DNA from 2 places in the Chitinophaga sp. Cy-1792 genome. Region 2 is predicted to be linked to the other one. Evidence: riboswitches for the same ligand, from Rfam matches in the RefSeq annotation. Region 2 holds a riboswitch; the other holds the start of a gene.
What was found. Region 2 has a riboswitch for S-adenosylmethionine ahead of F3J22_RS14000 (PLP-dependent aspartate aminotransferase family protein). Riboswitches for the same ligand answer to the same signal wherever they lie in the genome.
Positions count from the first base shown of each region.

Region 1: another riboswitch for S-adenosylmethionine. It lies ahead of F3J22_RS08810 (PLP-dependent aspartate aminotransferase family protein); the one in region 2 lies ahead of F3J22_RS14000 (PLP-dependent aspartate aminotransferase family protein).

Region 1 covers NZ_VWWO01000001.1:2,134,538-2,146,760, forward strand. The annotation lists gene F3J22_RS08775 (FecR family protein) at 1-300, shown strand, start outside; gene F3J22_RS08780 (SusC/RagA family TonB-linked outer membrane protein) at 330-3,689, shown strand; gene F3J22_RS08785 (RagB/SusD family nutrient uptake outer membrane protein) at 3,708-5,207, shown strand; gene F3J22_RS08790 (sterol desaturase family protein) at 5,294-6,067, shown strand; gene F3J22_RS08795 (hypothetical protein) at 6,174-6,488, shown strand; gene F3J22_RS08800 (hypothetical protein) at 6,539-6,880, shown strand; gene F3J22_RS08805 (homoserine dehydrogenase) at 7,067-8,248, opposite strand; gene F3J22_RS08810 (PLP-dependent aspartate aminotransferase family protein) at 8,306-9,484, opposite strand; SAM riboswitch class I at 9,667-9,786, opposite strand; gene F3J22_RS08815 (DUF2851 family protein) at 9,917-11,194, shown strand; partial or broken gene F3J22_RS30825 (DUF3667 domain-containing protein) at 11,326-11,604, shown strand; gene F3J22_RS08820 (hypothetical protein) at 11,626-12,223, shown strand, end outside.
Region 2 covers NZ_VWWO01000001.1:3,419,381-3,431,603, forward strand. The annotation lists gene F3J22_RS13975 (ATP-binding protein) at 1-1,228, opposite strand, end outside; gene F3J22_RS13980 (YdcF family protein) at 1,505-2,764, shown strand; gene treF (alpha,alpha-trehalase TreF) at 2,885-4,456, shown strand; gene F3J22_RS13990 (DUF2490 domain-containing protein) at 4,694-5,491, shown strand; gene F3J22_RS13995 (NAD-dependent epimerase/dehydratase family protein) at 5,672-6,622, shown strand; SAM riboswitch class I at 6,699-6,802, shown strand; gene F3J22_RS14000 (PLP-dependent aspartate aminotransferase family protein) at 6,972-8,141, shown strand; gene F3J22_RS14005 (dicarboxylate/amino acid:cation symporter) at 8,148-9,386, opposite strand; gene F3J22_RS14010 (TIM-barrel domain-containing protein) at 9,465-12,223, shown strand, end outside.

The DNA.
Region 1 (12,223 bases), 1.3 Mb from region 2:
CAACAAGCGCAATTATCAACAAGAAAACCAACTATTACTACCACATCTGCCAACGAAGAAGATGTACTCGCCTGGAAGAACGGACTGTTTAGTCTGCAAGACGCAACCATACAGGAAATTATGCGTCAGGTGAGCCGCTGGTATGATGTAGAAGTAGTGTACGAAGGAGATATTACCACACAGCAATTTATCGGTAAGATCCCGCGTAATACTAATTTATCCGATGTGTTAACTATTCTGGAATCTACCGGCTGGGTACACTTTAAGCTGGAAGGAAACAAATTAATTGTAAGGCCGTAACGGGCATTCATCTAAACGCTAAACGAAACATGTATCTTGAATCAACCAAAGGAAGGAAAGCGCTGTGGCAGCGGGCTTTAGGAGCCGCGCTGCTTTTATGTGCGCTCCCTTCGGCAGTAGTTGCACAAACAGTCAATCTTAGTTTGAAAAATGTGCCTATAGATAAGGCCTGTAAAGAGATAGAAAAACAGACCGGGTATTATTTTGTATATCCGAAAGATATTAACGCGAACGCATATCCGGTAAACCTGGAATTAAAGGATGAAGATGTAAAATCAGCGATTGGTAAAGTATTCCAGGGAACACCTTATGGATATACCGTTACCAATAAAGTAGTGTCTGTAAATACAGCACGTAAGATAGAGAAAGCAACTGCGGAAAAGGAAGTGGTAGATACCATAGCCATCAGTGGTTATGTTAGAGATGAAACGGGAAAGCCACTGGAGAATGCATCTGTGAGTTCTTCTCTTACAAAAAAGAGGGCACTCACGGACGCTAACGGTGCATATACACTCAAAGGTTTAAGACATGGAGAGGAACTGACTGTTTCTTATATAGGCTACCAGACGAGGAAGCTGAAAATGGCATTTGCCAATCAGCGTTTTTATTCATTTCAGATGGAGCTGGCCAGTAGTGAGCTGGATGGAGTAGTGGTAAAAGCATATGGTAAAACCAGTAAACGTTTGAATACTGGTAACATCGTATCTGTTTCTGGTAAGGAAATAGAAGATCAGCCACTACAGAATCCATTGCAGGCTTTAGAAGGGAAAGTGCCGGGATTGGTGGTCACCACCAATTATGCGAATCCTGCTGCAACCGTTCGTATGGAAATCAGAGGACGATCTACCATTAGTAATTCAATGTCTACTCAACCACTGATCATTATTGATGGTATACCGATGGTGATGGCAGATTATACGAAAGAGGCCCTAACGGGAACACCGCTTTCTTTAGGAATAGACCAATCAGGCATTGGGCCATCAGTAAGCTTGTTTTATGGGATCAATCCACGTGATATAGCCTCCATAGAAGTACTGAAAGATGCTGGTAGTACCGCTATCTATGGCAGCAGGGGGGCTAATGGTGTTATACTCATTACAACAAAAAAAGGAAAACCAGGACAGAATAAGTTTGATATTAGCTTAAGTGAAGGTATCACCACCGCCGCCGGGTTTAACGACTTTCTGAATACCACCGACTACATGCAGGTAAGGAGAGAGGCGCTGGCTGCCCATAACCTTACGCCAAGTGCTGTTACAAGTAACAGCGGTTTTGCCCCTGATATTATGCAATGGGATACCACAAAAAGTACTGACTGGAGTAGGTATTTCTTTAATGGTACCGGCAAAAAAACAACAGCAAATGTCTCATTAAGCGGTGCTTCTGCCAATCTTAACTATCGCCTTAGTGCCAACTATAACAGATCTAAAAGCATTAACAGTTTGTATGGCGGACTTGAATCTGGTGGTGTAAACTTTGCATTGGGAACTGGTAGTAAAAATAATAAACTCCATGTGGATTTTACGGGTTCAATGACTGTTTCGAAAAACGATCAGATAACAATGGGGGCAATACTTACAAGTGCACCTGATCAACCATTGCCAACAACTGCGACTGGTGCATTAAATATAGACGCCTTTAAAACTGTAATATATCCGTATGGTGTTTTGTTAAGAAAGGCCATCACAAAAGGGAACAATATTTTAGGTGGCATTAACCTTTCCTACACTATTATTGATGGTTTACAATTCACCATGAATACCGGGTATAATATGTCTGTCGGAAAATCATCATTGATTACCCAGCCATATGTAAGCTACCAGGATGGTGCATTGAGAACGACAACAGGATCTTCGTCCTGGGGTTTTACCAATAATGCGACGGTTAACCTTGATCCACGGCTCAGCTACACAAGGTCTATAGGTGACGGATCACTGACGGTAGCTGTAGGGGCCACTTATCAGGCAACACAAACCAGCTTTACCAATTTAATGGGAGGCGGTTATACGGACAAAGATCTCCAGAATTCCATCACTAATGCGAAATCAGTGACAAGTACTGACTATGCAGCACAATACAAATATGCCGGTGCTTATGCCACATTAGGCTATAACTATGGTAATAAATACCTGGTGGATGTTGCGGCCAGAAGAGACGGAAGCAGTCGGTTTGGATCAGGACACCAGTTTGGAAACTTTGGTTCTGTTGCCGCTGCCTGGATAGTATCTGAAGAACCCTGGGCCAGAAATGTATTACCTGAACAGGTAAGCAGTCTCAAGTTCAGAAGTAGTTACGGTGTTACTGGCTCAGATATGGTGGGAGATTATAAATTTATGACACAGTGGAGTGGACTTGCTCCAGGTTCTACCAATATAGCTATGACTCCCTATGAAGGTATTTCAGCAATGTTGCCACAAATTCAGGCAAATAAAGATTTTCACTGGCCATCAACTTATCAGTTCGAAGGTGCTATGGAAGCAACATTTTTAAAGGAACGCCTGTCATTAGATGTTGCCTGGTACAATAAAAGAAGTGTTGATCAATTATTGGATTACAGTACTTCTGCTACTACCGGATTTTCTACAGTACTCGCCAATATGCCGGCAGTAGTGGTGAACAGTGGTTGGGAATTCAGATTGGGCGGACAAATTATTAAGAAAAAAGATATTAACTGGTCGCTGTATTACAACACCAGCTTTGTCAATAACGTATTGAAACGATACGATGGTATTGAGAATTCGAATTATGTTTACAGGTATAAAGTTGGTGGCTCACTCGATGATATATATCTATATCACTTTCTCGGTATTGACCCTCAAACGGGGTTGGCAAAAGTAGAAGACTATGATAAAGATGGTAAGATTCAGGTATTTGATAATGTACCTTTAGGAACAGGAGATAAACGAATTGTACATACTACAAAGCCAACCTTTTATGGTGGTATCTCCACCATGCTTCAGATAAAATCATTCTCTTTGAGTGCCAATATAGATATCCGGAGATATTATGCCCAATTGCTTTATAACGGCAGCATGGGACTTCTTAATCAGAATGTTACCTACGATCAGTTCAATGGCCGTTGGAAAGGACCTGGAGATACTAACGCCAGGTATCCGAGAGCAATTATGGATTCGGAGGTCAACACTAACTTTTTTGGTGGATCTGATGCCAGCTACAAAATGCTTACCTTATTCAGATTGCAATCTGTTGTCTTGAGCTATGGCTTGCCATCATCCATTCTAAATACAGTGAGGATGAGGTCGGCCAGTATTTCACTGGCTGTTAACAATGCACTGTTGTTATCTAACTATAATGGAGTAGATCCTTCCACTTCACTTAGTACAGTACCCCAACGCGTGGTAAATATTGGTATTAACTGTACACTCTAATTTTTAAAGTTAAAAAGGATGATGATCAGAAAAAAAATTATCAGATCAATATATATTACAGGAACAGCGGGACTGATGTTAATGACGAGCTCCTGTAAAAAATTAATCGAAATAGACCGTCCCATCGGAAATATAAGTACAGAAGCAGTTTTTGAAACAGACGATAAAGCTGCTACTGCCATGGCTGGGGTATATTCCTATATGATTGACTATCCGGAGTCGCCTTCATTTTATAACAGCTCATTTGATGTATATGGACTGTTAATAGGTGATGATGGATACCTGCATGTTAAAGCAGAGGTAAACCCGCTGCTTCCTTTTTATAACAATCAGTTTCAGCCGACCGATGTATTATCATCTAGTTTATGGTCCAGCGCCTATAAGGTAATTTATGGCGCAAATGCTGTGCTGGAAGGTATCCAGGCTTCTACTTCCATGAAGTTAACGGAGGCTGCCCGTCGCCGGCTGAGCGGCCAGGCGCTGTTCTGCAGAGCTTATTCCTATTTCTATCTGGTGAATACTTTCGGAGGTGTACCCCTGGTAACCACTACAGATGTCACCCAGAATATCACTAAAGGTAAGTCACCTGCGGCAGATGTTTATAAGCAGATCGTTGAAGACCTGAAAAATGCCTGGGAGTTAATGCCCGCAGAGCCAGCCGCCGCTAAAACTCATCCGGATAAATATGCTGCCGCAGCGTTGCTGGCACGTACCTATGTTTATCAGAAAGATTGGGCTAATGCTGCTGCAATGGCTGATTCTGTAATTAATTCCGGAGAATTCACATTGCAGCCACTGGATAAGGTATTCAGAGGTGGCAGTAAAGAAGCTATCTGGACGCTACGCCAGGAAACCACAAGGAAAGACTACCTGGAAACAGAAATTGACTTTATACCATTCATGAATATCATGAATGCTGATATGGCAGCAGCATTGACAGATCCCGCTACGTTTGCGATAATAGACCAGATGGGATATGCATATCCGGCAGTTGGATTATCAAAATCCCTGTCGGATGCTTTTGAGGCGAAGGATCAGCGGAAAAAGGTCTGGATGTCTTATGTGCCTGTTCCGGATGTTGCTCCTTACGATGGTGTTCCTATTTATTTCTCTATAAAGGTAATGGCACTCGATGCGGCAGGAAAAGCACTGGATAGAGACGTAATGATGCTGCGTCTGGCAGAAACCTACCTGAATCGTGCAGAGGCAAATGCACACAATAATAAGCTGGCCGAAGCCATTGCAGATGTGAATATCATCCGCAGCAGAGCAGGTCTCCCTGCACTGGCAGCTGAATCACAGGAGCAGGTACTGGCAGCAGCTGCACAGGAACGTCGTGTGGAGCTCTTTGCTGAAGGCGGCCTCCGTTGGTTCGAAATGAAACGTACGGGTAAAGCAGTTGATATCTATGGCAGCCTGGCGGATAAACAACCCTGGTCGGAACATCAGCTGATATTGCCAATACCGGAAACAGAATTAGTAAATAATCCTGCTATTAAGCAAAACGAAGGCTATTAATCCTTATATAAATTCCACGCAAAGCCCTGTTGTTGTTAGTGTTCCCGGGAGAGCAATCTCCCGGGACCTTTTTTAAAAATAGTCAGATGGAAACATTTTTCAGATACGTCGCCGCAGAAACAGCGTTTAACCTTTTACGTTACTTTGTAATTGCAGGTATTATGTTTTACCTGTTCTATAAAGTTTTTGCAGGAAGATTTACAAAGAATAAAATCCAGCCTAAAAGATTTGCTGATAAAAAAGATTTTTTAAGAGAGATAGTACATTCTTCCATGTCCAGCGTCATCCTGGCACTGGTAGCAATTTTCGCGTTTACACCATGGATCAAGCCACATACTTTTATCTACATGGACCTCAACGATTATCCGATCTGGTGGATACCGCTGAGCGTAGGCCTTGCCCTGGTAGTACATGATACCTACTTCTACTGGATGCATCGCACGCTGCATCATCCTAAATTATTTAACATCACCCATTTATTACATCACAAATCTACCAATCCCAGCCCATGGACGGCTTATTCTTTCCATGTGCTGGAAGCCTTTGCTGAAGGTGGGGTAGTACTGGTGCTGGTATTTATTATGCCGATGCATCCCTTATCCCTGGCACTGTTTACCATCGTGGCGCTGATGATTAACGTATACGGACACCTGGGATATGAGATCATGCCTAAAGGTTTCAGGAAGTCATTTCTCTTTGAAATCCTGAATTCCTCTACCTACCATAACCTCCATCATGCAAAGTTTAAGGGTAATTACAGCCTTTATTTTCGTGTATGGGACCGCGTGATGGGAACGGAGCACCCCGACTATGTAAAGCATTACGATATTATCCAGGAGCGACGATTCGGTAAAGAGTAGCCATATATAACTGCTGATCAATGCAAAAAATCTTCTGTCGTAACAGGCAGGAGATTTTTTGTTTTCGGGCATTTCCTATACATTGTCGGTAGAAACCTATTATCCTATGTTCCTACTCTACGGCCGTATGACTGCCAAAATCACGAAGCATCCCGATCCGATTATCGCCTGTCCGAACGACAACCGGCATATGCTGAATGTCGTCATTCATCAGCTTTATTTTCATGTTTTTTTTATTCCATTCTTTCCAGCTGGCCCAACAGAAGTATTCGTGAAATGCAGCATATGTGAAAAGACTTACCGCAACAAAAAGGTTACCGCTGCATATAGTAAGGTGAAGCATTTCTGGTATCTTTTTACGGGGCTTTTCCTGGTTGTACTATTCTTCCTGGCGGTAGGAATAGCAAAGCTGTTTTTCTGAGTCCGGACAAGTTAAAGCTATATTCTCATTTGTTTTAAATATACTATCCTATGCATTTTATCCTTGGCGTGCGCACCGCGGAGATTGAAAAGTATGCTGATCCTGTTCTTTACTGCCCGGACAATGACGAGCATTTACTGGAAGTGATTATCCAGCAACAGTATTTTCATGTTTTCTTCATTCCTTTTTTTCCTATTGGTCCTACGGATGTATGGCTACGCTGTAATAGCTGTATTGAAACTTATTATAACCCTGAAATAGAAGATATCTATAAGGACCCTAAATATCACTGGTTCCTGTTTCTGGGGCCGATTATTATAGTAGGATCTATCGTGCTGCTGGGACTGATTGCCGCGATCGTTGCCTTGTGTTCATCTTCCAGTCCTGTGTAGGCTGATACCACTGCTTTAGACCATTTTCTGGAGTTATCCGGCTATAATGGCAATTTTTATAAATAAATACGGCGCAGAAAACTGCGCCGTCGAGATGGTTGGTTCCGCTTTGCGGAAATGCATTGCGGTTGGTGTTTGATCAATTTTGCTTATGAGAAAACTTTTAACAATAAAAGTTCCGGACTACTATTCGAGAACCAGCAGGTTCACGTCTTTATTTTTAAGCCACTGTGCATCTTTCAGTTTCTGCAGGTTGATAGTACCCACCACATAACGATATTCTGCTGACTCATACTTTTCTTCAATGCTGAAGAATTCGTGGAGATCTACCTGGTCAGGTGTTTTATAACGCAGATAGATTTTCAGTTTAACATCGTTGGTAAATGCCGGCTGATTGTTTTGTTTGATTTTTTTGTATTCGTAGCGATAGTTGTACAGCAGCGCGGAAATGTCTGACAGTACAGCGCTACCGGTAGCGGTACCACCGGCGCCTTTACCTACAAAGAACTGTTTATCGGTAAATGCAGATTCCAGTAAGATACCATTGTATTCGTTGTATACATCGTATAACAGGTTGTGCTCTTTCACGAGGTGTGGCAGCACGAAGGCAAAGACATTACCGTTGTTCCGGCGGCAATGGCCAATGAGTTTGATCGTAGAATTACGTTGTCTGGCGAACTGGATATCGAAATCGTTCAGGTGGTGTATACCGAAGTTGAATACTTCTTCCGGTTTAACGAAAGTACCGAACGCGTGTAATAACAGGATGACAATTTTGAATTTAGGATCGTAGCCTTCGATGTCGAGGGTTGGATCTGTTTCTGCGAAGCCCAGGTCCTGCGCTTGTTGCAGGGCGGTTTCGAAGCTCAGGTTTTCTTCGAATATTTTGGTAAGGATATAGTTCGTAGATCCGTTACAGATACCTTCTACTGCATTGAGCAGATCGTTGTCGTAGTATTCTTCCAGGTTACGGATGATAGGAATACTTGCACAGCTGGAGGCTTCGTACAGGAATGGAACTTTATTTTCTGCCTGTAACTGGTAAAGAGAAGCGAGGTTTTCAGCAATCATTCTTTTGCTGGCGCTTACTACAGCTTTACCGTTACGCAGGGCGGTGCTTACGATTTCAAATGCTGCTTCAGTATCATTGATAAGTTCTACCACTACGTCAATGGTAGGATCTTCCAGAATTTCATTTTTATCAGTAGTGAAATAACTGCTGTCGATTGGTCTTGATTTGTTAGGGTCTTTAATACAGATTTTTTTGATTCTTGCATTAATACCTTTTGTTCTGTTCAATACTTCGTACAGGCCTTGTCCTACACAACCGAATCCGAAGATTCCTAAATTGATGATCTTATTTTCCATACTTTTTCAATCATTGTGCGGTCATCAATGAGCTGTAGCAGCCGATGTTCCGCGCTTTTATTGTAAAACAGTTATTTGTTTGCCGGCAGGAGAGTTGAGTCTGTCCAGTGCCTGTTTCAGATCGTTGATCAGGTCTTCTGCGTCTTCGATGCCTACAGACAGTCGGATACAGGAGTCCTGCAGACCTGTTTTTTTCCGGAAATCTTCCGGTATGTTGCGATGCGTCATGGTGGCAGGGTGTGCCAGCATACTTTTCACGCCGCCAAAGCTTTCTGCGAGTTTAAACAGTTTTGTTGCGTTGACGATACGGATCGCATTTTTGATGTTATCAGCCTTTAGTGAGAAGCTAACGAGTCCGCCATAATTTTTTTGTTGTTTCCTGGCAATATGGTGGTTTTTATGGGTGGCGAGCCCTGGATAGTACACCTTATCAATTGCCGGATGTGTGCTCAGCCAGTTGGCTACGGCAGTGGCATTGGCACATTGTTTTTCCAGTCGCAGCCACAGCGTTTCTATTCCGCGGATAGTGAGCCATGCTTCGAATGGGCTGAGGATACTGCCGGAAATATTCTGGTTGTACCTCAGCTGATCTGCCAGTGCTTTGGAATTTACCACTACCAGTCCTGCAATTACATCACAATGTCCTGCCAGGTATTTGGAGGCGCTGTGAATCACGATATCGGCGCCGAGGGTGATAGGCTGCTGCAGCAACGGTGTGCTGAGGGTATTATCTACCACAAGGAGAATATCATGTTGTTTGGCGATCTTGCTGACAGATTTAATGTCAGTGATGCGCAGTGTAGGATTGGTGGGAGATTCCAGCCAGATAACACGTGTTTTTGGTGTGATCGCAGCGAGTACTTTATCCGTATTGCTGGTATCAACAAAGTTTACCTTAATACCGAATCTTTCGAACATGTGGTTGAAGATCTGGAAGATGCCTCCATAGGTATCTTCTACCGCCATGATTTCATCGCCGGTTTTCAGGAGTTTGAGAACAGCATCAATAGCCGACATGCCACTGGCAAACGCGAATCCGGCATAGCCTTCTTCGAGGTTACAGATCAGGTCTTCCAATACTTTCCTGGTAGGGTTGTTGGCCCTGGAAAATTCGAATCCCTTGTTGATGCCCGGCGATTCCTGCACAAACGTCGATGTCTGATAGATAGGTACTGAAATGGCACCTGTCAATTCATCTACCGGAATGCTGTGAATCAGTTGTGTTGCTGTTTTCATTGTCAGAACTGTTTTTAATGATTGTCAGAATATGGAAATAATATTCTGCAACTTTATCACTAAAATCTAACTTAAACAACCACAAATCCATGAAGGGTGTGAGAGAGAAGGGCACAAAAAAAGGCTCTTCCTTTTGTTGGAAGAGCCTTTCAAATATATTAAGGTGAAGATTAATCTCTGCCAACTTATCTTTCTCTCGATTTTACTCAAGAGCAGGAATTAGCACCATCTTCCTGACTTGCAATTCAGGAAAGGTTGCTAAGGCATCATCGGGCCAGACCCTCCGCCTTTCTGGATAAGTGATGTGTAAGAACTGGGTGCAAAGGTAACATCATCCGGATCAAATTTCCAAATCAGAACAAAATTTTTTTTTCTCACCTGATTATTTACCCGTTATTCTACTATATTTTTATATAAACCAACCATATCTATATGTCTGTTAACCCGTTGCTCTCCGAAGAGCTGTTCCAGTTTATCTGGCAGCATCGCCTGTACAATCATCAGGCGCTTAAAACAACTGATGGCGAAGCCATTACCGTACTACATCCGGGGATTCCCAACCATCAGGACGGCCCCGATTTTACCGCAGCTACTATTAGCGTGGGCGCTACCCGCTGGAGCGGAAATGTAGAATTACATCTCTGTAGCTCCGACTGGTACCGCCATGCGCATCACCACGACCCGCGGTATGCGAACATTATTCTGCATGTGGTCTTTTGCCACGATAAGCCCGGACTGCTGTTTCCTGCGCCCTGCCTGGAATTGCAACAGCATATCCCCAAACTGCTGTTGCAAAGGTATGCTGCACTCAAGCTCAGTGCCGGTTTTGTGCCCTGTCACAGCCAGGTGGCCCGGGTATCTCCGCTGCACTGGCTCTCCTGGCAGGAAAGGCTGCTGGCAGAGCGCTGGGAGCACAGGATGCGCCGTTGGACAACACTGCTTCAGAAGAATTGCAACGACTGGGAGGAACTTTGTTATCACTTGCTGGCAGAGGGTTTCGGACAGCCGCATAACAGTGGCCCCATGCTGGATGTGGTAAAGCACCTGCCACTAACACTGCTCCTGCGTTACCGCCATCATCCGGCCATGGTGGAAGCATTGCTGTTCGGGCAGGCGGGGCTGCTCCAGGCAACCTTTTCAGATGACTGGCCCAATGCCCTGCAGCGCGATTACCAATGGCTGAAACATAAGCATAACCTTATTCCTGTGCCGGCGCATAGTTGGAAATGGCTACGGATAAGGCCTTCGGCTTTTCCTACTGTCAGGCTGGCCACCTTTGCAGCCTTGTGGATACAGCGGCCCCGGCTGTTTGCAGCCCTGACAGAAGCCGGTAGCCTGGAGGAAATTAAGCAGCTGCTTTTCGTACAACCGTCGCCGTATTGGAAAACGCATTACCGCTTCGGACTGGAAGTAGATAACGCACATGGAATGGGGACACAGGCGCTGAATAGTATCATCATCAATGTGGTGCTGCCGCTGCGTTACTTCTATGGTAAAATGAAAGCTTCCGTTTACCTGCAGCAACAGTCGCTGGAATGGCTGGGAGCTATGCCCGCAGAGGAAAACAGGGTACTTGCAAGGTGGAAAGAAGCAGGAGTGGTCGCTAACAACGCAGTGGCTTCACAGGGTTTGTTACATTTGAAAAAATATTATTGTGATGAGTTGAGATGCCTGCATTGTATGGTAGGCGTGAAGTTGTTGGGAAGATGAGCTGGTGGGGCTGATCAGCAGATAACCAGGAACTGGTCAGCCTGCTTACAGATAATGACATAATTTATCAGCTGATTTTTCCATTTCAGAAAAAACTAATATTTTTAAAGCTTCTTAACCCTACGATCACGTTGAAAACACAACCCTTACGCCAGCATCGGAATTGTCTGAATTGTGGAAAACATGTAGCCGACAGGTACTGTAGCCATTGCGGACAAGAAAATGTAGCGCCACACGAAACCTTTGGACATCTTATTAAACACTTTGTATCAGATATTTTCCATTATGATTCAAGGTTTTTACTGACATTAAAATACCTCTTTACCAGACCTGGCTTTCTTTCCCGTGAACATCGCCTTGGAAAACGGGTAAGCTATGTGAATCCAATCAACTTATACCTGTTTACCTCATTCATATTATTCTTCATATATATGACATGGCTAAAGCAGATTACCGGATTACAAGAACACCATACGCAGGAAAATGGTAAGACGGAAGTCATAACACTAGGGCCTTTTAAAGAACTGACGCTGATGAAGCGAAAAGTCATGCCAGGTGTCGCGCAAAACGATTCCGCTTCCATCAGGAATTATGCGTTATTGGAACAGATAGAAACCGTAACTACGCAGGAGGAGTTTGATGCTATTAATCATCAGCTGCCTGATTCGCTACATTTTACCGGCCTGACAAAATTGCTTATCCAGACAGATGCTGCTGCTTTAAAGCATTATCATTCTCAGGAAGAAAGGGAGCGGGTTTATGAGGAAGGATATTATCATAACTTCCCCAAGATCATGTTCTTTTGTCTGCCGTTTTTTGCCTTATTCCTGAAAGTTGCATTTTACAGGAATAAGCAATGGCTATACGCAGATCATGCGATATTTACCTTGCACATACATGCATTTGTATTTATAGTGCTGGCTATTACCCTGCCTTTATTCTGGACTTTAGGCCGGTACCTGGATAACAGTTTGTTCCATTGGATTTTAGCGGGCTGTTTTACACTTTATTTAATCATCGCATTGCGTA
Region 2 (12,223 bases):
TCATCTGGAGAGATTTCAGTTCTGACTGTACCTGTAATACCTGGCATACCTCTTCTATAGCGGCTCTTGGCGAAAACTTCTCCTGCTTCAATACCAGTTTATGGGTTTCTATTTTCGTATATTCCAGTACGTTATTAACTACCTGCAACAGCATTTCTGCACCTGTTCGTATAGCCGATACCGTTTCAGGTTTATATTCCCGGTTGAGTTGCTGGCTATAGCCCAGCAGCGACTGTATAGGCGTTCTCAGTTCATGGCTGACGGTGGCTGCAAACTCAGATTTCTGGCGGGCGAGTCTTTCTGCCTGCTGTGTGGAGCGGAGCAGTGCCAGGTCGTAGCGATAGAGTCGCATGATACCATAAATGATAATGGTGGCGAGTACGAGTATAAGTGGGATTTCCCAGTATCCCTGGTGTTTGATTTTTTCCAGGGAGATAGTGGCGCCGGCCTGCACTTTGCTGCGTTCGGCGGCCATGGCTGCCTGCGTGGCATCATTGGCCTGCAGCAACAGCTCCTGTATAGCGGCAAAGAGTCGGTTGCTGGTGGCCACCAGGTCGGCTTCGGCGTTATTCATCCGGTTCCTGGTGCGGGAGGCTTCTACGAACAGCTGGTCGTATTTTGCCTGCATGGATTGCAGCTGATCTTTGGAGATACTATGCGGACTGGCAACGGGCGTATGTTTTACGATAGCTACCTGTTTCGTTTTTTTGGTATCGGATTTATTGGCAATCGCATCACGGATGCGGCCCAGGAGCTTCTTTTTACTTCTGGTGGCTGTTTCCTGTGTGCTGATGATGGTGTCTATATGTATACGCGTTGGGGAGGATGACGCTTGTACACCGGCAGGTACGCTGATCGCCGGCCAGGCAGTTTCCAGTTGCAGCAATGAATCCAGGCGGTGGCTGCATTGCGTAAATATGTCCATCTGTCTGGCTTTATTGGCCAGGAGTATAGAAACCCCATAAGGGCCTTTATCTGCCAGTGCGCTGTCCAGTTCGGCCTTCACGCCTTTCAGCATATCGTGGTAGCCGGTAAAGTATTGCCGGTCGAAGGTGACGGTATATAGCCTGAAGTTATTGTCTGCCTGGTACAACAGCTGCGATGCCTTGCTAAGGTGCCTGCTGCTGTTATCATTTACAGATAGCTCATTTACCATACTGCCAATCCGTTCTGATGTACGCTTGCGCATATATATCATCAGGAATAAGGTGGTTAGTATGACTACCATTAATATGAGTACACCAAATCGGACAAATGTTTTCTGCGCGTGGTTGTGATACATGGATGTTGGCTGCTGAACTGTTTTTGATGCTGTAAAAGTAAGTGATTTATGTGGTTGATTTACAATTGATTTGTGCTGGAATCCTTGCTGGTGGAGCGTTTTGTGTATTAGGCGTATATATATTAGCGTTAGAAATGTATTATAAATTTTTCTTAAATTAAGAAATGAACAAATCTGAAAAAGAACTGTTCTATTAATTGATATTATCTGTAATCTTGTAATATGTTTATTCTTCGCAGGTTATTACTTATCTGTCTTTTCGTTGGCGGAACCCGTGTTATGGCGCAGTTGTCGCCACCAGACCCTCACTATACCTTTTTTACCGGAAATAATAAGGTGCAGGACAGGAATTTCTACCTTTTTACCCTGATAGAGCAAATGCCTGCCATCCGCAGGCTGCTATTGCAGGATGAAATGCTGGCAAAGGTAGCCAGGGAATTTAGCCATCGCCTGGCAGGCCCGGTGCCGGCGGGGCAGCACGATGCGGAAGACCTGGTGGCGCCGTTCTATTTTTCCAATGAGGAAGTAGCGGGCATCAGCTATCGCCTGAACCATCTGCTGACTACCAACCAGGCCACCATGGCGCCGCTCATTCATGCCATGCGCAACAGTGGCCTTTTTCAGCTATACAGCCGGGAAAGTGATACCACCTTACTGACCATGGCCTGGCAGGATGCCGCCAAAGGCGTTAATTACATTCTCCGGGCATATACCGAAAACAAAGGTTTTAGGTATCCCAATATCGATTCTGCAGCCTGGTATGTTAAATCTCCGGCCTACTACGCCGGCGTAAATGGTATTTTAGATAAGATGCAGACAACCGGCAACCAGGAAGTACTCTTCTTCGAACCTTCCCTGGATCTGGCGCTGGCGCTGCTGACTTATAACAAACACGATGAAGCAGCCAGGTACGAACCGCTGTCCAACATCAACAAAGAACCATATGCACGGCTTAAAAAGCTGAACTGGAAAAAGTATGATTATACCGTCATCCTTATATTAGGTGCCGGCCCGGGAAATAAAGACAATATCAGCGATGCCGGAAAAGCCCGCTGCAAGAGTGGTGCAGCCATGTACCAGAGAGGAATGGCGCCATTTATCGTAGTTTCCGGCGGACATGTACACCCTTTTCTGACGCCTTTTGCAGAGGCCATAGAGATGAAGAAATACCTGGTGGATAGTCTGAAAGTGCCGTCAGACGCCGTGATCGTAGAGCCATATGCACGCCATACCACCACCAATATCCGTAATACCAACAGGATCGTGTTCCGTACTGGTATGCCGGTAGATAAAAGAATTTTATGTGTTTCCGATAACATGCACCTTACTTATATCAGCACCCGGTTGTTTGAGTTACGCTGCCGCCAGGAGCTGGGCTACCTGCCCATGAAAAAGGCGGTTAGTGTCAGCGAAACCAGCATTTCCTACCTGCCGGAACTCAATTCCCTGCAGGCGGATAGCCGCGATCCGCTGGATCCTTGATCGTACTGCCGGTACCAATATTACAAGGCTGTATTCCTGGTGGAATGCAGCTTTTTTTTGCCCGGATTAATTGGTTATTTTCGTATTGCCAGGCACGTTATAACCCAAAATAATTTCCAGATGAAATCTATCATTACGGCTTTCCTACTGATCATCTACCTGCAATTACCTGCACAACAGCAGACACCACGTACCATTTATCCGGGATTGTTTGAAGATATACAGCTGAACCGTATTTATCCGGATGGTAAAACATTTGTTGACATGAAGCCCAAAATGGCGCCGGCAGCCATTATGGAGGCCTGGCTTGCCGCAAAAGACAAACCTGGCTTCAACCTTAAAACCTTTGCCGACAGCTATTTCGAAATGCCCGCTTCCCGCGCAGTGCCTTACCACAGCGATATCAGCGCCGGCATCGAACACCATATAGATACATTGTGGACGGTTTTGCGCCGTGAGCCCGTACCGGATGGCAGTGTGTCGCTGATCCCTTTGCCACATCCCTATATCGTGCCTGGTGGCAGGTTCAGAGAGGTTTACTACTGGGATTCCTATTTCACCATGCTGGGATTACAGGCAGCCGGAAAAACGGAGATGATTGAAAATATGATCAGCAATTTCGCATGGCTGATAGATACGCTGGGCTTCATTCCTAACGGTAACCGTACGTATTTCCTTACCAGGAGCCAGCCCCCGTTCTTTTCCATGATGATATCCCTGCTGGCGGAAACAAAAGGTGAATCGGTATATGCGCATTATCTGCCTGAACTGTTAAAAGAATATGCTTTCTGGATGCGTGGTGCAGATACTTTGTCCAGAGGCAATGCCGTGGCGCATGTGGTGAAGCTCCGCAACGGAGAGGTGCTGAACCGTTATTGGGATTTCAGTGATCAGCCGAGGGAAGAGTCGTACCGCGAAGATGTACTGGCAGCACGGGAAACCACCCAGCACCCTTCCGTGTTTTATCGTAATATCCGTGCGGCGGCCGAATCCGGCTGGGATTTCAGTAGCCGCTGGTTTAAAGACCCGCAGCAGCTCACGACCATTCATACAACGGATATCATTCCCGTCGACCTCAACGGGTTGCTCTATCACCTGGAACTGACCATCGCCAGAGGATATAAGCAAAAGGGCAAGGCGGATTCAGCGCTGTTATTTAAAAAACTGGCTGCAGCCCGGCGCCAGGCCGTTATCCGGTATTGCTGGAACACAAAAAGCGGCTGGTATTTTGACTACGACTGGAAGTTGCAGCAACAAACAAAAGCTGTTACTATCGCGGGCGCCACGCCACTATTTTTCGGCATGACCAATTCTACGGCCATGGCTAAACGAATGGCTGCCTTTATCAAACAGCAGCTGCTGGCGCCTGGGGGTGTTATGACCACACAGGTCAGCAACCACCAGCAATGGGATGCTCCCAATGCCTGGGCACCATTGCAATACATGGCCATCAAAGGCCTGCACAACTATGGACAGCAATCACTGGCAGATACCATCGCCAAACGCTGGACCACCTTGAATATTACCGTGTTTAACCATACTGGCAAACTCCTGGAAAAATACAATGTAGCTGATATACACTTACCTGCGGGTGGGGGAGAGTACCCATTGCAGGATGGTTTCGGATGGACCAACGGTGTATTGTTGCAGCTCATCCATACCCCCCGGATGGATGTTTTGAAAAAGCAATAATAGCGGATAGGTCGTGTTTTTGAATAGGGAAGTCCTGATTTGTACTAGTGGTTCCGGCCCTTATTTTTTAATTTTGAACCTGTACTGTTTTTTATTTTTATAGATAGATGTTCGAGCGGGTATTCCAGCCATAATTATTTCAGACAAGACAAAGTCAGTACAGTGAACAATGATGCTTGCGTATAACTGCCTGCCGGCAGTTGCGCAAAGCACGGCTATCTATTTTGATCAGTGAGTATGACCATCAAAAACATTTCCATTAACATAATTGCATTATTTATAATTTTTGTACTGTTTACTGCTACTACAGCAGCACAGATAAGTCCGCCTGGCCTTGGTAAGGCCAATACCGCGAGCTGGATGGCGCTGGGAATACGTCAGCCACTGGATAGTGCCGGCAAAGTGGAATCCCTGACCTACATCGGCCTGGGAAGAACAAGTAACCCTACTGCCGATGCCAACCCACTCCATCACCAGGCTATCCTGGTGCTGAACCAGGAATTTTATCATCATTACCGCAAAAACAGGGAGTATTCCTACGCCATCAGCTACCGCCGGCAAAACAATTACGAGGAAGCCTATCCCTATCATAGTGCCGATCCGGCTTTTGAACAGGAATTCCGCCTCTATGGCCGGTATGCGATCACTACACCACTGGGACATCTCAAATGGAAAAATACTTTACGGCAGGAATTCAGGAAGTTTTTTGCCCCTGCATTCACGCCGGCAGAAGAGGATTTTCAATTCAGGACAAGACTGAAATCACAACTTAGTATACCACTGGGTACAGGCACCAATAAACTAAGTACCAGTGCGGAAATTTTGTTTGCTGTCAGCAAGGAAAATGAACCCCGTCAATGGAGTGGCTGGGGCTACAAAGAAACCAGGTTCACGGTCTATTATACGGTACATCCCAAACATCTTCCTGTTACCATCGATATCGGTTATATGAATGACCTGCTGGGTACAGGAGGGAATTTAACGGATGTGCATTATATGGCCGTTGATATCATCTGGGAGCGTAAACATCATTAAAATAACTGGCAGTAAAAGACAATAACGGGTACTGTCGGACATAATCAGGACCGGGAATTAAAATATCCTTATTTTTCAATCGTCTCCTTGTATATGCTGTATAATTTACTGAAATTCGTTGTGCTTGCACAAGGCCCCGGATGTTGGTTTTTAGCTTAACTTATTATACAAACCCTTTTTATGTCTGAACAGAACAACCGTATTCTTTATACTATTTTAGGCGCTGGCGGTATTATTGCCAATGAGCTGACCGCTCAGCTGGTGGCCGCCGGACAACGTGTACGTCTCGTTGGTCGCAACCCTAAATCCTATGCAGGTATCACCGATCTCGTGGCGGCTGATATCACTGATGCCAGCCAGACTTTAAACGCCGTGAAAGGGTCTGATGTCGTGATTCTTTGCGCGGGACTTAAATATGATATTAATGTCTGGTCCGTTGCATGGCCTGCCATCATGAATAACGTTATTGCTGCCTGTAAAGCCAGTAACGCCAAACTCCTCTTCTTCGATAACGTATATTCGTACGGGTTAGTAGAAGGACAGATGGTGGAAACATCTCCCTATAACCCGGCAAGCAGAAAAGGGGAAGTAAGGGCAAAGATTGCCACCCAGCTGATGGAGGAAGTAAAAGCCGGCAATATAACTGCTACCATTGCCCGTGCAGCCGACTTCTACGGCCCTCATGCCGATAAAACCGGTTTCCTCAACATCCTTATCATCGACAAATTCGCTAATAAGAGTACTGCCATGTGGATTGGCCGCGATGATATGCCACACAGCTATACCTATACGCCGGATGCCGGCAGGGCAATGCACCTGCTCCTGCAGGACAACAACTCCTGGAACCAGGTATGGCACCTTCCTACAGCCGCGCCGGCACCCACTGGTAAAGAATATGTAACAATGATTGCCGATGCCATGGGGGTGAAACCGAAATATATGAAGCTGAACAAATTTATGCTGTCGCTCACCGGGCTGTTCGATAAACAGACTAAGGAGATCGTAGAGATGTTATACCAGAATAACCACCCCTTTGTCTTTAATTCTGATAAATTTGAAAAATATTTTCAAATGACGCCAACGCCATACCAGCAAGGGATTCAGGATACTATTGCTGCCCATAAAAAGTAGTAGTCTACTGATTTTGTAGGAAATAAATTTGTAGATTTGAATTTGCGTCCTATCTTTGCATCAGTTCTTTAATAGTTGCTTATCAAGAAAGGAGTAGGGACATGGCCCGACGATACCTTAGCAACCTTCACCACGTGAAAGGTGCTGCATCCATCCTCGCTTAGCGAGGGAAGATAAGTCAGATACAAGTTTTACTAATTTTCTTTTAGATATAAAACTCATCTGGCTCCAGATGAGTTTTTTTATTTATACCCATGCCTGCCGGCAATGGTATAATACTCACCTTGCATCTCTCCTGATAGTATACTGCAAAAGAACCCCATTTATTCATCAAAAAAATTATGAACCAATGAGTACCATCACACAGCTGATCCATTCTTTACCAGTAGATCCTCAAACAGGCGCCATTGCAGTACCTATCTATCAGACTTCCACTTTTGTGCAGGAAGCACCAGGTGTCAACAAAGGCTATGACTATGCACGCAGTAATAATCCTACAAGGGAAACAGCAGAAAAAATTATCGCAGGACTGGAAGGAGGTGCTGGCGCATCGGCCTTCTCCAGTGGCCTCGCCGCGATTGACGCCGTTATTAAATTACTCAAGGCAGGCGATGAAATTATTGCAGTAGATGATATCTACGGTGGTGCCTTCCGCCTCTTCGATAAAGTATATAAAAAGTTCGGTATCCACGTCAATTATGTAGATACGACAGATGTCAGCGCCGTATTCAATGCCGTTACACCTGCTACCAGGCTGATCTGGCTGGAAACCCCTACCAATCCTACGTTAAAGATCTCCGACATCGAAGCAATCGCAAAGATTGCCAAAGCACATAATATTCTTTTGTGTGTAGATAATACCTTCGCTTCGCCCATCCTTCAACAGCCGTTGTCGCTCGGCGCCGACCTTGTAGTGCACAGCGCTACGAAGTACCTTGGTGGCCACAGCGACCTTATTGCCGGTGTGGTTATCAGCAAAACAGAACAACTTGCACAGGAAATTAAGTTCTATCAGAATGCCTGTGGCGCCGTACTGTCGCCGTTCGACAGCTTCCTGCTGATCCGTGGTATCGAAACATTGCCGCTGCGTATACGCCAGCACGTACAAAATGCGCAACAGGTCGCTGAATACCTGGAACAACATCCGGCAGTAGATAAAGTCTTTTATCCGGGACTGGCCTCACATCCGGGTCATGAGCTGGCAAAGCGCCAGAGTAAAGGGTTTGGGGGAGTTATCTCTTTTACTTTAAAGAATGATACCGCCGCAGCAGCTACTGCTTTTGTTACCAGTACCAACTACTTCAAACTGGCAGAGAGTTTAGGTGGTATTAAAAGTTTACTTTGTCACCCCGCTGCTATGACACATAAGTCTATCCCGGATGAAAAAAGAAGGGCTGCCGGTGTGAGCGACAGCCTGATACGTTTATCTGTTGGACTGGAAGAATATACTGATCTGATTAGTGATCTGGAACAGGCTTTTAAAAAGATACCTGTAGTGCAGACTATCGTAAACGCATAAACGAAATTAATCGATAACGGAAGGTGCCGGCTGGACGGGCTTCTCCAATGACCCGCGCAGGAAGCGGGTAGTCATCATAGCTGCCACATTATCGCCGGTTGCGTTGAGAATAGTGGCCAGCGGATCTACCAGCGTACCAATGATAATCATGGCAGGCAAGGCTTCCAGCGGAAAGCCGTAAATGCTCATCATCAGCATTTCGCCTACATAGCCGCCATTGGGAATACCGCCTTCCACAATACTGACGATAACGGTGATGCCCAGCGCCATCAGTATTGTATGCGGGTTATCGAATCCTTTTCCGTACATACCAAATACCACGGCCATTTTCACGATGGCCGATATACTGGAGCCATCTTTATGCAAGGTGGCTCCCAGCGGAATCACTACATTGGCGATATCATTGGGGACACCCATTTTAGGTGCTGCTTCCAGGTTAGCAGGGATGGTAGCGATACTGCTACCGGTACCAACTGCGGTAAGCATCGGCACAATATTATTCTTCCAGAAGATACGAATGCCGTGAAAGCCGCCGGCAATAAAGGCGTATAACGTGAAGCCGGTGATAAGGTAGACAATGCCCACAATATAGTACAGTCCCAGCGAATGAGCGTAAGTGCCAAACAGCTGCGGGCCTACGGTTCCGACCTGGCAGGCGAAATAGGCGCCCAGACCCACGGGGCCGGCCTTCATAATCACATGCAGGATCTGCTTCATGACCTCATTGCCGGAATGCAGGAAGTTACGGAATGCCTGGCCGGCAGCACCTGCACGCATAGCGGCAAATCCCGTGATCACGGAAAAGATGATAAACGGTAGCATATTTTTCCTGGACAACAGTTCATAAAACTCATTTACCGTCAGGAGTCGCGTGAGCTGTTCACCCAGGTTGCCCGGCTGGCCTATATTTCCCGAAGGAGTACTTAAAGTGATGACCTGGTGTATCGGGAATACCGTTACGGTGACCATGGTAAAAATAGCCGACAGCAGGAGGGTGGCCAGGAATACCAGCGACATCACCCCCAGTATCCTGCCCAGCTTTTTGCCTGCATCTACCTGCGCTATGGCATCTGCGATAGCAAAAAATACCAGCGGGACTACTGCTGTAAATAATAAATTGATGAAAATCTCGCCTACAGGCTGAATGACCGTTACCCTGGAACCCCATATCAGTCCGGCAATACTGCCCGCGATAATACCCCCAAGCAACCAAAAAACACTGGAATAATTCCTGATGAAACCCATAAGATAGTTTTCTAATTACAATTTATGCCGGAATTCTCAATTATGATCAGTATTTTTAGCCCGTTATATTAGTGAACAATGAAAATGAAATCTATCAACTCTCTGATAGGAGCTGCTGTATTGACGGCACTCCTGTCTGTAACCGGTATGCAGGCCAGTGCGCAGTACAGGCTTCGCTTCCACGGACCCAGCAATTTTGTTGAGCTGAACGGCAAAGACCTGAAGCCTCCTTACACGGTGGAATGCCTTGTGAGTCGCGATAAGGTCAGCACCTATTCCTCCCTGCTTACCAGCGGCGACTATGAGAGTGGGATTCGTCTCGAACAATATAACAATACCAACAAAATAGGCCTTACCCAGAAAGGTAAGTTCGATGTACTTTTCGATTATGAACTGCCGGTAGGAAAGCTCACGCACCTCGCACTGGTGGCCGATAGCGCGCATACTTCCCTTTATATAGATGGCAAATTTGTACAGACGATCGATAAAAGCATTCCTTTGCCGTTATCGCAGATCGGGCTGGATGGTGATGGTTTTGGTACCCTCAATGCCACCGTGGACGAGATGCGTATGTGGGACACCCAGTTGGATGCCGCTACCATCGCGCGACTGGCATTTAAAGAAGTGACCGATAAAGACCCGCAATACAACCACCTGCTGCATTATTACAAATTCGACGAAGGCAGTGGCAATGTAGTAAAAGATGCCAAAGGAACCCTGAATGGTAAGATCTTCCTGGCTACCTACGAAAAGGTATATCCGCTGGATGTGGCCATTACCAGTGTGGTGACGCCACAGAATGGCAAGCAGCAGTTTTCCTCGAAAGAGCCACTGACCGTGCGTATTACCAACCTGGGTACACAGCCTGCCACCGCCGATTTACAGGTGAAATACAGTATTGGTACCGGCGCTGCTGTAAAAACAGTTACTGTGCCATTGCATAACAATCAACTGCCACCTTATGCCTATCGCGATATCCTGCTGGAGCAGGCCGATCTGCATAGCAAAGGCATCTGGCCTTTGCAGGCGCAGGTGATTTTACCGGGAGATGATAACCCGGGTAATGACACCCTGCGTACCCATCTGCTGCTGAAAAAAGTACCGCTCACAAATATTACCGGTTTACAGCAACAACCCGGTCATCTGCTATTTAAATTAAATAACGCAGATGTAAAACTGCAATGGTTGCAGCCAGATGTATATCGCCTGCAGGTAAGCACCGACGGCCATTTTGCAGATGCCTTCAGCAATGGTATCGTAGTATGGAACGGGGATAAAAATATTCCTTACCAGGTAAAGGATAAAGGGAAATATTATGAAATTACCACTACCGCATTAAATCTGCATATTGAGAAATCACCTTTTCGTATAGCCGTTTACGATAAATCTGGCAAGCTGATATCCGAACAAACGGAGCCTATCAGTTTAGGCGAGCAGGCCACAGAGGCCATCCGCCGCGGAAAGAACGATTATTTCTACGGTGGCGGTATGCAAAATGGTAACTTCTCGCACCGCGACAGTATCATTCCTATCCGTAATAATTTCGGCAACTGGGGCGCCAACACCACTTCCAATCCGGCGCCGTTCTTTATCAGCACTGCCGGTTATGGTATCTTCAGAAATACTTTCAGCAAAGGAGAATATGCCTTTAAAGATACCGTACAGTTACAGCATGAAGGATATGAATTTGATGCATACTATTTCTACGGTCCTGGTCTGAAAACCATGCTGGACCAGTATACACACGTTACAGGAAGGCCGTTTATGGTGCCCCGCTGGGGACTCGAATTTGGTGATGCCGACTGTTACAACAAAAAAGGTGTTACTGGTGATGTGATCAACAAAGTAGCAAAAGTTTACCGCGAAAAAGATATGCCTGGTGGCTGGATATTGCCGAATGATGGCTATGGTTGCGGCTACCAGGGACTCGATACCGTTGTACAACGCCTGCATCAGCTGGGATTCTATACCGGCCTGTGGACGGAAAACGGCGTCGATAAGATAAAAGACGAAGTGAGCAGATTAGGCACCCGCGTAATGAAGCTGGACGTGGCCTGGGTAGGACCTGGCTACAAATGGGGGCTGGATGGCAACCGTGCCGCTTTTGAAGGAATAGAGCAGAATGCCGATGCCAGAGGATTTATCTGGTGTGTGGCCGGATGGGCAGGAACCCAGCGCTATGCTACCGTATGGAGCGGCGACCAGAGCGGTAACTGGGAATATATCCGTTTCCATATCCCAACCGTGATCGGTAGCGGATTAAGTGGCTTCAACTACGCCACCGGCGACGTAGACGGTATCTTCAGGGGTAGCGCAAAAACGTATACCCGTGATATGCAGTGGAAATGCTTTACACCGGTGTATATGTCTATCAGCGGCTGGGCAAAGGAAAATAAGCAGCCATGGACATACGGAGAGCCGTATACCAGCATCAACCGCCATTACATGAAGCTGAAAATGCAGCTCACGCCTTATATGTACAGTTACTGCCGCGAAGCCTATGAAACAGGTACCCCTGTTTGCAGGGCCATGGTACTGGAATACCCTAAAGACAGCACCACCTGGGGCCGTAGTACGCAATACCAGTTTATGAGTGGTGAATACCTGCTGGTAGCGCCGGTTTATAAAGACGAAGAGAAAAGAGACAGCATATACCTGCCTGCCGGTACCTGGACAGATTACGATAACGGTGACACCTACACGGGCAGCAGATGGTTAAGTGGCTTCAAGGCGCCGCTGGAGAAGCTGCCTGTATTTGTGAAAGAAGGCGCTATCATTCCTGAATACCCGGAAATGCTGTATGATCGCCAGCGCCCGAAAGATACGCTGACGCTGGC